DNA from 2 places in the Enterobacter sp. UPMP2061 genome. Region 2 is predicted to be linked to the other one. Evidence: predicted binding sites of a transcription regulator. Region 2 holds the regulator's gene; the other holds the start of a gene.
The links. The regulator Fur, encoded in region 2, represses iron uptake genes when iron is present. The targets are predictions, from matches to a motif close to ATAATAATGAGAACNACTATCAA.

Region 1 (6,888 bases), on a different contig from region 2:
GGCTGACGGAGGCCAGGGCAGAGTCATTAATGTTGTCCGCGGCCTGGCCGCTCAGAGTGAAGCTGTTCAGGGCGCTCAGGAAAATGCTGACCACCACAATCACCTTACCGGCGCGCAGAACGAAGCCCTTCAGGCGCTGCCATGTCTGAATAATCAGGCTTTTCAGATGCGGAACGTGATAAACCGGCAGTTCCATCACGAACGGCGACGCTTCGCCACGCATGATGGTGTGCTTCAGCATCAGGCCGGTGAGAATAGCCATCACGATACCCAGCACATACAGGGAGAAGACGGCCAGCGCTCCTTCCTGACCAAAGAACGCCGCGGCAAAGACCGCGAAGATCGCCAGCCGCGCGCCGCAGGACATGAACGGCGCCATCATGATGGTCATCAGGCGTTCGCGCGGGGCATCCAGCGTACGCGCGCCCATGACTGACGGCACGTTACAGCCAAAGCCGACAATCAGCGGCACGAAGGATTTGCCCGGCAGCCCCAGCGCCTGCATCAGGCGGTCCATCACGAAGGCGGCGCGCGCCATGTAACCGGAATCCTCAAGGAAGGAGAGGAACAGGTACATCATGCCGATCTGCGGCACCAGCGGCAGGACGGTATTGATCCCGCCGCCGATCCCCTGCGCAAGGAAGATGGTCAACCATTCCGGGAAGTGGAGGGTGTAGCCCAGCCACTGAATACCGTGCACGAAGATAGCGACAGAGCCGCCATCAAAGATAGGTTGTAATGCACCGCCGATGTTAATGGCGAGCAGGAACATCACATACATCACCAGTAAAAAGATCGGTAAACCGAGGAAGCGGTTGAGCACAATTTTATCCACGGCGGCGGTGAAGCGGCTGGGTTCAGCGGTTAATGCATTGCTGACCACGTCACAGATAGCGGCGATGGCCTGATAGCGCGCATCCGCAATGTGCAGGGCCGGGTCATCCAGCTCGTCGCTAAGGCGAGCCTGTGCGACATCCAGCTTATCCGCCGCATCGCCTGCGTAGGCGCGGCTGTAGATATCGCCTTCCAGCATTTGCAGGCCAAGCCACAGACGTTGTCTGGCGGGCATGCTGTTATCCATCTCCTGCGCCAGCTGCCCGGCTTCGCGCAGCAGCGGCTGGGCGTAGTGCACCAGTTCGACGTCGGCATTGCCCGTGTGGCGGTCAATCGCCAGCTTCAGGGCGTCAATGCCGCGAGCGCGGGTGGAAACCAGCGGAACCACCGGGCAGCCCAGACGGGCGGAGAGGGCATCGACGTCGATGCGCAGCTTTTGCTTCTCCGCGATGTCGAGCATGTTAAGCGCCACGATGCAGGGAATACCCAGCTCCAGCAGCTGTAACGTGAGATACAGATTTCGTTCGAGGTTAGAGGCATCCACCACGTTGATAAGCAGATCCGCGTCGCCGCTCAGAATATAGTGGCAGGCAATTTGCTCATCGAGAGAGGTCTGGGATGAAATCGTGGTGAGGGAATAGGTCCCCGGTAAATCAACCAGCGTGACCTGATTATCTGTCGTGGTGAACTGGCCTTCTTTGCGTTCAACCGTCACGCCTGCCCAATTTCCCACACGCTGGCGTGCGCCAGTTAACTGATTAAATAAGGTTGTCTTGCCGGAATTAGGATTGCCAATTAAGCCAATAGTTAATTTTTTCATTGTAGTAGACTCACTGAAACCGCTGGCTTGTTAACGGGATAAAGATTCAATTTCAATTAATGCGAGATCTTTTTTACGCAGAACCAGATTAACGCGTCGGGTTTCGATATGAACTGGATCGCCCAACGGCGCAACGCGCACAACCTGGAATGATGAGCCGGGTAGCATGCCCAGTGACAGGAGCTTCTGCCGATAGGCCGGGCTTATCTCACGGGTAAAACCGATAATTTTCCACGCACTGTCTGGAGTGAATTGCATAGCGCCTGATTCCACGATAGGTTAAATAATCTACACTGCGATGATAATGAGAATAGTTTTTATCAGCAATAATAAAAATGTGACGGGATGTTGTTAATCGTATTAATTTGCGGTCTGCTTGACCTTGCTCAATATTTTCGAAATTGAGGTGAAAATAAAAAGAGGGCTATTTGTTAATGAGGTGATAATTCGTGGTTTAAATATGGATACAACATATTTATTTTAATTCCCTGCGGCCTGCTTGCCGGGCGGCACTGCGTTTGCCCGGCCTACAAAACCGTAGGCCCGGTAAGCGTCGCGCCACCGGGCATTTGCAGCATTAGCGTTTCTTACCCATCGCCGCTGCCAGCGCATCCATCATCGCGCTGTTGCCCGCCGTCTGTGCGTCACGTCCGCGTGGCTTCGCGGCTTTCGCTGCCGGACGCTGCTGTTCACGGCCACCGCCATTACCGCCACGGCGTGCGTTAGTGTCGCCCGGCTGCTCGTCCAGACGCATGGTCAGGGCAATACGCTTGCGCTGGAGATCCACTTCCAGCACTTTCACCTTCACGATGTCGCCCGCTTTGACCACGGTGTGCGGATCTTCAACGAACTTGTCGGCGAGGGAAGAGATATGCACCAGACCATCCTGATGCACGCCGATATCCACAAACGCGCCAAAGTTGGTGACGTTGGTTACCGCCCCCTCCAGCACCATGCCCGGCAGCAGGTCGTTCATGGTTTCTACGCCCTCAGCAAAGGTCGCGGTTTTAAACTCAGGACGCGGATCGCGGCCCGGTTTTTCCAGCTCTTTGATGATGTCAGTGACCGTCGGCACGCCGAACTGTTCGTCGGTGAAATCCACCGCTTTCAGGTTACGCAGCGCGCTGCTGTCGCCCATCAGGTCTTTCAGCGCTTGCCGGGTGGCGGCCAGGATGCGCTCAACAACAGGGTACGCTTCCGGGTGAACGGTAGAGGCATCCAGCGGGTTATCGCCGTGGTTGATGCGCAGGAAGCCCGCGCACTGCTCAAATGCTTTCGGCCCCAGACGGCTCACCTTCAGCAACTGCTGGCGGTTCTGGAACTGACCGTTCTCATCACGCCAGGCGACGATATTCTGCGCCATCATACGGGTCAGGCCCGCCACGCGGGTCAGCAGGGGAACGGAAGCGGTGTTCAGGTCCACGCCGACGGCGTTAACGCAGTCTTCCACTACCGCATCCAGCTTACGCGCCAGCTGCGTCTGGCTCACGTCGTGCTGATACTGGCCCACGCCGATGGATTTCGGGTCAATCTTCACCAGCTCCGCCAGCGGATCCTGTAAACGACGGGCGATAGAGACCGCGCCGCGCAGGGAAACGTCCAGATCCGGGAACTCCTGCGCTGCCAGTTCCGAGGCGGAATAGACAGATGCCCCCGCTTCACTGACGATCACTTTCTGCGCCGTCACTTTCGGGAACTGCTTCTGCACGTCGAGATAGAAACGTTCAGTTTCGCGGGACGCCGTACCGTTACCGATGGCAACCAGCTCAACGTTGTACTTCTCGCACAGCGCGGCGGCGACGACAGCCGCTTTCGCTGCCTGACCGGTGTGCGGGTAAATGGTGTCGGTGGCAACCAGCTTGCCGGTGCCGTCAACCACGGCCACCTTCACGCCGGTACGCAGACCCGGATCGAGACCCATGGTGGCGCGCAGGCCAGCTGGCGCCGCCATCAGCAGGTCGTGCAGGTTACGGGCGAAGACGTTGATCGCTTCGTCTTCGGCGCGCTCGCGCACGGTGCCCATCAGCTCGGTTTCGAGGTGCATCAGCACCTTGATGCGCCAGGTCCAGCTCACCACGCCTTTGCGCCAGCTGTCCGCCGGGGCGTTGTTCAGGCGCAGGCCCAGATGGTCGATAATGATCTGCTCGCAGTGGCTCTCTTTTGGCGGCTCGTCAAACTGTGGATCGGCATTCAGGGAGAGTTGCAGCACGCCTTCGTTACGGCCGCGGAACATCGCCAGCGCGCGGTGAGACGGCGCGGTAGAAATGGGTTCGTGGTGATCGAAGTAGTCGCGGAATTTCGCGCCTTCTTCCTCTTTGCCGGACACCACGGTGGAGACGATATGCGCGTTCTTCCACAGGTAATCACGCACTTTGGCCAGCAGCGCCGCGTCTTCGGCGAAGCGCTCCATCAGAATATAGCGCGCGCCGTCCAGCGCGGCTTTGGTGTCCGCTACGCCTTTATCGGCGTCGATAAATTTGGCGGCTTCGGTTTCCGGATCGTGAGACGGCTCGTTCCACAGCAGATCGGCCAGTGGCTCAAGGCCGGCTTCGATCGCAATCTGCCCGCGCGTGCGGCGCTTCGGTTTGTACGGCAGATAGAGGTCTTCGAGCTCGGTTTTACTCAGGGTACCGTTAATGGCTTTTTCCAGGTCACTGGTCAGCTTGCCCTGCTCGCCGATAGATTTGAGGATCGCCTGACGTCGGTCTTCCAGCTCGCGCAGATAGCCCAGACGGGTCTCCAGGTTTCGCAGCTGCGTGTCATCCAGACCGCCGGTGACTTCCTTACGATAACGTGCAATAAACGGCACGGTGTTCCCTTCATCAAGCAGGCGAACGGCAGCTTCTACCTGTTCGGCTCTGGCCTGAAGTTCACCCGCAATAATGCGGCAGAGCGACTCTTTCATCATGGTCAGTTCATCTTGTGGATCGAAAATCAGGGGGATAGTTATACGGGCTGACACCAAAAAATGCCAGCCGGGGAGGGCGCTCTCGGACTATTTAACATACTCGATTTCGTTGACGTACCAGCTTGCTTCACCCGCAGGCGTCTGGACAACGGCTAAATCGCCTACCTCTTTTTTCAGCAGGGCGCGGGCCATGGGTGAGTCGATAGAAATGTAATCCTTACGCCCGAAAATTTCATCGTAGCCGACGATACGAAAACGCAGGGTGTCGCCGCTGTCGTTTTCAATTTCGACCCACGCGCCGAAGAACACTTTACCTTCCTGCTGCGGGGAGTAATCGACAATTTTGAGATTCTCGAGGCACTTCGTCAGGTAGCGTACCCGGCGATCGATTTCGCGCAGCCGCTTTTTATTGTACTGGTAGTCCGCATTCTCGCTGCGGTCGCCCAGGCTTGCTGCCCAGGTGACTTTTTTGGTCACTTCCGGACGCTCTTCGCGCCACAGGTAATCCATCTCTTTTTTGAGTTTCTCGTACCCTTCACGGGTGATCAGAGGCGTTTTCATGGTGCAGCCTTTAATGCCGGTTAACTGTCTTTGCGCACAATACGTAGCGCACAGTGTAACAGACAAGATTAATAATGATTTATGTGATGAAATGAACAGATAAGCTGCTGTTAAATATGCTTTGTAACAATTTCGTCTAGAATTTATACCAGAATTTGCTGGTCGAACCCGTGCACTTTTTTAGAATACGCTGTTCCAGGCTTATCCGAACCTTTGGGAGTACACACAATGCAAGAGAACTACAAAATTCTGGTCGTAGATGACGACATGCGCCTGCGTGCGCTGCTGGAACGTTATCTGACCGAGCAGGGCTTCCAGGTTCGTAGCGTCGCGAACGCGGAACAGATGGATCGTCTGCTGACGCGTGAATCCTTCCACCTGATGGTGTTGGACCTGATGCTGCCTGGCGAAGACGGGCTCTCTATTTGCCGCCGTCTGCGCAGCCAGAGCAACCCGATGCCGATCATCATGGTGACGGCGAAGGGTGAAGAAGTTGACCGTATCGTCGGCCTTGAGATCGGCGCTGATGACTACATTCCAAAGCCGTTCAACCCGCGTGAACTGCTGGCGCGTATTCGCGCCGTGCTGCGTCGTCAGGCGAACGAGCTGCCGGGCGCGCCATCTCAGGAAGAGGCCGTCATTGCATTCGGGAAGTTCAAGCTGAACCTCGGCACCCGTGAAATGTTCCGTGAAGATGAGCCAATGCCGCTCACCAGCGGCGAGTTCGCGGTGCTGAAAGCGCTGGTCAGTCACCCGCGTGAGCCGCTCTCCCGTGACAAGCTGATGAACCTGGCGCGTGGTCGTGAATACTCCGCGATGGAGCGTTCTATCGACGTGCAGATCTCTCGTCTGCGCCGTATGGTGGAAGAAGATCCGGCGCATCCTCGTTATATTCAGACCGTGTGGGGTCTGGGCTACGTGTTTGTCCCGGACGGCTCTAAAGCATGAGGCGAATGCGCTTCTCGCCGCGAAGTTCGTTTGCCCGCACGCTGTTATTGATCGTCACCCTGCTATTCGTCAGCCTGGTGACGACCTACCTGGTGGTGCTGAACTTTGCAATCCTGCCGAGCCTTCAGCAGTTTAATAAGGTGCTGGCATACGAAGTGCGTATGCTGATGACCGACAAACTGCAACTGGAGGACGGCACGCAGTTGGTTGTTCCCCCGGCGTTCCGTCGGGAAATCTACCGTGAGCTGGGCATTTCTCTCTACTCGAACGAAGCGGCGGAAGATGCCGGCCTGCGCTGGGCGCAGCACTATGAATTCCTCAGTCAGCAGATGGCGCAGCAGCTTGGCGGCCCGACGGAAGTGCGCGTTGAGGTCAATAAAAGCTCGCCGGTTGTCTGGCTGAAAACCTGGCTGTCACCCAACATTTGGGTGCGTGTTCCGCTCACCGAGATTCATCAGGGCGACTTCTCGCCGCTGTTCCGATACACCCTGGCGATCATGCTGCTGGCCATCGGCGGCGCATGGCTGTTTATTCGTATCCAGAACCGACCGCTGGTCGACCTGGAGCATGCGGCATTGCAGGTCGGTAAAGGTATTATCCCACCGCCGCTGCGCGAGTATGGCGCATCGGAAGTGCGCTCGGTAACGCGTGCGTTTAACCACATGGCGGCAGGCGTTAAACAGCTGGCGGACGACCGTACGCTGCTGATGGCCGGGGTCAGCCATGACCTTCGCACCCCGCTGACGCGTATCCGGCTGGCAACAGAGATGATGGGCGAGCAGGATGGTTATCTTGCAGAGTCCATCAACAAGGATAT
Region 2 (6,888 bases):
CCTGATTAAAAGCATTGATAATTCGCGTCGCGAAAAATAACCTAAAGACGGTAGTTAATTCGAGGGTATTTCTGACTACCCCTGACCACTTGGTCTTTTCTGTTTTTCGCCGTTTAAGGCGTTTTAATTCGTCAAAGAGGAATAATCTATGCGTACGTTCAGTGGCAAACGTAGTGCGCTGGCGCTGGCTATCGCCGGTGTGACAGCAATGTCGGGCCTGGTGGTTGCGCCAGAGGCAAAAGCAGCAGGTTTCATCGAAGATTCCACCCTCACGGGCGGTATTTATTACTGGCAGCGTGAGCGTGACCGTAAAGACGTCACTGAAGATAAATACAAAACCAACCTTTCTCACTCGACCTGGAACGCTAACCTTGATTTCCAGTCGGGATATGCCGCCGATATGTTCGGGATCGATATTGCAGCGTTCACCGCAATTGAAATGGCCGAAAATGGCGACAGCGGCCATCCGAACGAAATTGCGTTCTCCTCCAGCAATAAAGCCTACGACGAAGACTGGTCCGGCGATAAAAGCGGAATCAGCCTGTATAAAGCGGCTGCAAAATTCAAATATGGTCCGGTCTGGGCGCGTGGAGGTTATATCCAGCCAACCGGCCAGACGCTGTTAGCACCGCACTGGAGCTTTATGCCAGGTACCTATCAGGGTGCGGAAGCCGGTGCTAATTTTGACTACGGCGATGCGGGGGCGTTGAGCTTCTCCTATATGTGGACCAACGAGTACAAAGCGCCGTGGCACATTGAGATGGACAAGTTCTATCAGAATGATAAAAAAACCAAAGTTGATTATCTCCACTCGCTGGGGGCGAAGTACGACTTCAAAAACGATCTGGTGCTGGAAGCTGCTTTTGGTCAGGCTGAAGGCTATATCGATCAGTACTTTGCTAAAGCCAGCTACAAATTTGATATCGCGGGTAGCCCGCTGAGCACCAGCTATCAGTTCTACGGTACGCGCGACAAAGTCAGTGATGGCAGCGTAAATGATATCTATGACGGCACCGCGTGGTTACAGGCGTTGACCTTCGGCTACAAGGTAGGTCAGGTTGATTTACGTCTGGAGGGAACATGGGTCAAGGCAGAAGGGCAGCAGGGCTACTTCCTGCAACGTATGACGCCAACCTACGCCTCTTCCAATGGTCGTCTGGATATCTGGTGGGATAACCGCTCTGACTTCAACGCCGACGGCGAAAAGGCGGTCTTCTTCGGCGCAATGTATGACCTGAAGAACTGGAACCTGCCTGGCTGGGCAGTGGGTGCGTCCTACGCGTACGCCTGGGACGCGAAGCCAGCAGATATGGCTACGCCAGACGCCTACTACGATCCGAATTACCGTCTGAAAGAGTCTTCATACAGTCTGGATGCGATTTACACCCTTCAGGAGGGCCGTGCGAAAGGCACGATGTTCAAACTGCACTTCACCCAGTATGACAACCACTCCGATATCCCGAGCTACGCGGGCGGTTACGGCAACATCTTCCAGGATGAACGTGACGTGAAATTCATGGTCATTGCGCCATTCACAATCTTCTGATGAATACGCAGGCGGGCGAAATCCCGCCTGCATGGAGACTGCATATGATGAAAAAAATGGTAATCGTTGCGCTGCTGGCATCGGGGCTGGTGGCGTGTGCGCAGGATCAGGCGCAGAAAGAAGACTCCCGTCTGAAGGAGGCGTATAGCGCCTGCATCAATACAGCACAAGGATCGCCAGAGAAGATTGAAGCCTGCCAGAGCGTGCTGAATGTGCTGAAAAAAGAGAAAGCGCATGAGCAGTTTGCGACGCAGGAAAATGTTCGCGTGATGGATTACCAGGCCTGTATCCAGGCGCGGAAAAGCGGTAACGATCAGGAAGTGGCGAAGCGTTGCGATAAGATCTGGGACGAGATTCGCAATAACAATAAATAAGTTGCTTTATGCCCGGTGGCGCTGCGCTTACCGGGCCTACAACGGTGTCACAGCCCGTAGGCCCGGTAAGCGCAGCGCCACCGGACTTTTTTCAGGCAAAAAAAAGCCAACCTTACGGCTGGCTCAGAGTATGAACACGATATTATTTCGCGTCGTGCGCGTGGTCGTCTTCGCGGCAATCGCCTTCAGCGCAGTGACCGTACAGGTACAGGCTGTGGTTGGTCAGGCGGATGCCATGACGGGCGGCGATTTCACGCTGGCGTGATTCAATGGAATCATCGCTAAATTCAATGACCTTGCCACAGTCGAGGCAGATCAGGTGATCGTGGTGATGCTGCTGAGTCAGCTCGAACACGGATTTACCGCCTTCGAAATTATGACGAGTAACAATGCCCGCGTCATCAAACTGGTTCAGCACACGATAGACGGTTGCCAGCCCAATCTCTTCACCCATATCGATAAGACGCTTATAAAGGTCTTCCGCACTGACATGGTGATTGTCTGGCCCCTGAAGCACTTCAAGGATTTTTAACCGAGGAAGCGTTACTTTCAGGCCAGCTTTCTTTAATGCGGTATTGTTGTCAGTCATGCGGAATCTGTCCTGTTGCTAAACGATTCACTTCAAAAGAAGAAGTGACAGAAAATGCACTTGGGATAATGCGTCTCATTATAGAACTGCCATGGCTAAATGAAAACTGCAAGTCTCAAGCAAAGTATGCTTATAAAAACGTGGTATCACCAACAAACTTGTTCGATGGCACCCACTTTTTACCAGGGGGATATTGTACAGGTCTGGGCGAAAAAGTTAAAAGTTTGTAGCAATTAATTTAATCGGTTTTACCTGGAAAACGGGCGCAACCGGAGTTGCGCCGCAGGGATATCAGGCGTTAAGGATATCGTCCAGGTTCAGCTCTTCACGAACCTGCTTAACCCATTTTTCTACACGCTCAGCGGTCAGCTCTGGCTGACGGTCTTCATCAATGGCCAGGCCAACGAAGTGATCGTCATCTGCCAGACCTTTGGACGCTTCGAAATGGTAACCCGCCGTTGGCCAGTGACCGACGATCGCCGCACCGCGTGGCTCAATGATGTCGCGAATAGTGCCCAGCGCATCACAGAAATACTCAGCATAGTCTTCCTGATCGCCACAGCCAAACAGGGCAACCAGCTTGCCGTTGAAGTCTACTTCTTCCAGCGTCGGGAAGAAATCGTCCCAGTCACACTGTGCTTCACCGTAGTACCAGGTCGGGATGCCCAGCAGCAGGATGTCATAGCCCTCGAGATCTTCTTTGCTGCTCTTGGCGATGTCATGCACATCAGCAACGTCTTTACCGAGCTGTTTTTGAATGTTTTTTGCGATATTTTCAGTATTGCCGGTATCACTGCCAAAGAAAATGCCGATGATTGCCATGAGTAAAATAACCTCTTGAAACTTAATGGTATGGTGGCGCAAATTGTCCACGGATAAGGGCAATAATAGCAGAACAGGCAACCCTGCGGAAACAGCTATCACGCAGGACTGCACTCTGTGCTACATGAAAAAGGTAATATTGGGGATTTTCTGACTCACGCCTTGCCGCGTAACGTCTCAAGCTGGGCGATCAGCATCTCTTCGATCAGTTCGCTGCGGCTGATGTTGCGCGCGTCAGCTAACTCGTTAAGCGCATCGACGGCATCGGCATTCAGCTTCAGTTCGACACGCTTAAGCCCACGATTTTTATCGCGTTTAAGCTGGTTGCGTTTATTGATACGCAGCTGTTCATCGCGCGAAAGCGGATTCGTTTTCGGTCGTCCCGGTCGACGCTCATTCGCGAACAGATCTAGTGTCGTACGGTCCGTTTGTTCTTTGGCCATGATTCTGAGACTTCGGGGGAAACACGCCGCCCTGCTAATGCCCGGGCGATAAGCGCGCCATCATACATCACCCAAATCCACACGCCAACGACTGGAAGCCCGTCGTCTTCCGGTCGCTGGCTTTTTAATCAATTCGCTGTATCAGTAAGATAGCGGCGAATGGCGCGCAGGACGGCATCCGGTTTTTCCGCGTGTACCCAGTGCCCGGCACCCGCAATAACGTGAGCGCGAGCCTGCGGGAATTGCGCCAGCAGCGTGTCACGGTATGCATCAGTGACGTAAGGGGAGTTGCCGCCGCGAATAAAAAGGGTAGGGTGCGGCCAGGCGGGGACGGTTTCCCAGCCCACAATATGCGAATACTGATCCCACAATACCGGGACGTTAAAGCGCCATTGTCCGTCAACAAACGATTTCAGCAGGAACTGGACCACGCCTTCCTCATCAAGATGCTCACGCATAACGGCAGCCGCCTGCTGGCGGGTTGCGACACCCGCTTCGGTGACCGCATTGATGGCGGCAAAAATCTCATCGTGACGGCGAACGTCGTAATTGACGGGCGCAACGTCGATGACCACCAGCCCGGAAATTCGCTCAGGGGCCAGCGCAGTGAGCGCCATCACCGCTTTGCCGCCCATTGAATGCCCGATAAGCGTCGCTTTCTGGATATTATTCGCATCGAGGGTGTCCCGCAGATCCTGCGCCATGGCTGCGTAGGTCATCTCCTCCGAGCGCCCAGAAAGACCGTGATTGCGCATATCAACCTGGAGGATCGCGTGATCGGCCACTAAATCGCGCGCAAGCACACCCAGATTATCCAGGCTACCAAACAGGCCGTGAACCAGTACGATGGGAGAATTATTGTTCGGCGATTGTGCAGTTTGCGCTCGGGTATTCAATTTCATGGCAAAGTTCTTTTTTTAGGTTTGTCAGGTTAGGGTATCATGTTGACCATTCTGCCGCCCGGGGGCAAGGATCCAGTTTAATCTGACTTTTGCCGCCAACCTGGTTTGACGCTATCCGCTGTTGGGATTTGACCTTATAATCTCAACGACTTGTATTCAGATAAGATATCGCACTGGATTAAGATGAAAACAATCGAAGTTGATGACGAACTCTATCAGTATATTGCCAGCCAGACGCGGCATATTGGGGAGAGCGCGTCCGACATTTTACGGCGCATGCTCAAAATTTCCGCCGCCTCACAGCCCACTCCTGTCACTAAAGATGTCGTGTCTCAGCCGAGCGTTGTTGCACAAGTAAAACCTGCCGTCATGCCGGCAAAAGACAAAGTGCGAGCGATGCGCGAGCTGCTGCTGTCCGATGAATATGCCGAGCAGAAAAAGGCGGTTAACCGCTTTATGCTGGTGCTGTCTACACTTTACTCACTGGATAACAACGCATTTGCAGAAGCGACAGAGTCGCTGCACGGTCGCACGCGCGTTTACTTCGCAGGCGACGAGCAGACCCTGCTGCAAAATGGCAACCAAACCAAACCCAAACACGTTCCCGGTACACCATACTGGGTGATCACCAACACCAATACGGGCCGTAAGTGCAGCATGATCGAACATATCATGCAGTCCATGCAGTTCCCGGCGGAATTGATCGAAAAGGTTTGCGGTACAATTTAACCCTTGCATCAGAAGGACCAGGCAATGGCAAATCACAGCCGTGCAGGACAACCTGCACAACAACGCGATTTGATTAACGTCGCTCAACTGACCGCGCAGTACTACGTGCTGAAGCCGGTGGTGGGCAACGCAGAACACGCAGTGAAGTTTGGTACATCTGGCCACCGCGGTAGTGCGGCGCGCCACAGCTTTAACGAACCGCACATTCTGGCCATTGCTCAGGCCATCGCGGAAGAGCGCGCCAAAAATGGCGTCACCGGTCCGTGCTATGTAGGGAAAGATACCCACGCCCTGTCTGAACCTGCTTTTATCTCCGTGCTGGAAGTGCTGGCGGCGAACGGCGTAGACGTGATTGTTCAGGAGAACAACGGTTTTACGCCAACGCCAGCGGTTTCTAACGCTATTCTGGTACACAACAAAAAAGGTGGCGCGCAGGCTGACGGCATTGTGATCACCCCGTCCCACAACCCACCGGAAGATGGCGGCATCAAGTACAACCCACCTAACGGTGGCCCGGCGGATACCAACGTCACGAAAGTGGTGGAAGATCGTGCCAACGCGTTACTGGCTAACGGTCTGAACGGTGTGAAACGCATCTCGCTGGATGAAGCCATGGCCTCCGGCCACGTGAAAGAGCAGGATCTGGTGCAGCCGTTCGTGGAAGGGCTGGCGGATATCGTCGATATGGCCGCTATCCAGAAAGCCGGTCTGAAGCTGGGCGTGGATCCACTGGGCGGCTCCGGTATTGAATACTGGAAACGCATTGCCGAGCACTACAAGCTGGATCTGACCATCGTGAACGATCACGTCGATCAGACCTTCCGCTTTATGCACCTGGACAAAGACGGCGCGATCCGTATGGACTGCTCCTCCGAATGCGCAATGGCTGGCCTGCTGGCGCTGCGCGACAAGTTCGATCTGGCGTTTGCCAACGACCCGGACTACGACCGCCACGGTATCGTCACCCCGGCAGGGCTGATGAACCCGAACCACTACCTGGCTGTTGCAATCAATTATCTCTTCCAGCACCGTCCGCAGTGGGGCAAAGAGGTCGCGGTGGGTAAAACGCTGGTCTCTTCCGCTATGATTGACCGTGTGGTCGACGCGCTGGGTCGCAAGCTGGTGGAAGTGCCGGTGGGCTTTAAGTGGTTTGTTGATGGTCTGCACGACGGCAGCTTCGGCTTTGGCGGTGAAGAGAGCGCGGGGGCATCCTTCCTGCGCTTCGACGGCACCCCATGGTCAACCGATAAAGACGGCATCATCATGTGCCTGCTGGCGGCGGAAATCACCGCGGTCACCGGTAAGAACCCGCAGGAACATTACAACGAGCTGGCGGAACGTTTTGGTGCGCCAAGCTATAACCGTATTCAGGCTAGCGCCACGTCTGCGCAAAAAGCAGCTCTGTCAAAACTCTCTCCGGAGATGGTCAGTGCCAGTACCCTGGCAGGTGACCCGATCACCGCGCGTCTGACGGCGGCGCCGG

Region 1: the regulator Fur is predicted to act here: its motif matches at 1,953-1,975, upstream of feoA (ferrous iron transporter A).

Annotation. Positions count from the first base shown of each region.
Region 1 is NZ_JBSKJP010000008.1:56,613-63,500, reverse strand. Features, by position in the region: gene feoB (Fe(2+) transporter permease subunit FeoB) at 1-1,654, opposite strand, end outside; gene feoA (ferrous iron transporter A) at 1,685-1,912, opposite strand; gene ACWKXX_RS15725 (Tex family protein) at 2,232-4,562, opposite strand; gene greB (transcription elongation factor GreB) at 4,650-5,123, opposite strand; gene ompR (osmolarity response regulator transcription factor OmpR) at 5,352-6,071, shown strand; gene envZ (two-component system sensor histidine kinase EnvZ) at 6,068-6,888, shown strand, end outside.
Region 2 is NZ_JBSKJP010000001.1:417,016-423,903, forward strand. Features, by position in the region: gene chiP (chitoporin ChiP) at 149-1,546, shown strand; gene chiQ (ChiQ/YbfN family lipoprotein) at 1,594-1,920, shown strand; gene fur (ferric iron uptake transcriptional regulator) at 2,063-2,509, opposite strand; gene fldA (flavodoxin FldA) at 2,801-3,331, opposite strand; gene ybfE (LexA regulated protein) at 3,487-3,774, opposite strand; gene ybfF (esterase) at 3,903-4,676, opposite strand; gene seqA (replication initiation negative regulator SeqA) at 4,860-5,405, shown strand; gene pgm (phosphoglucomutase (alpha-D-glucose-1,6-bisphosphate-dependent)) at 5,430-6,888, shown strand, end outside.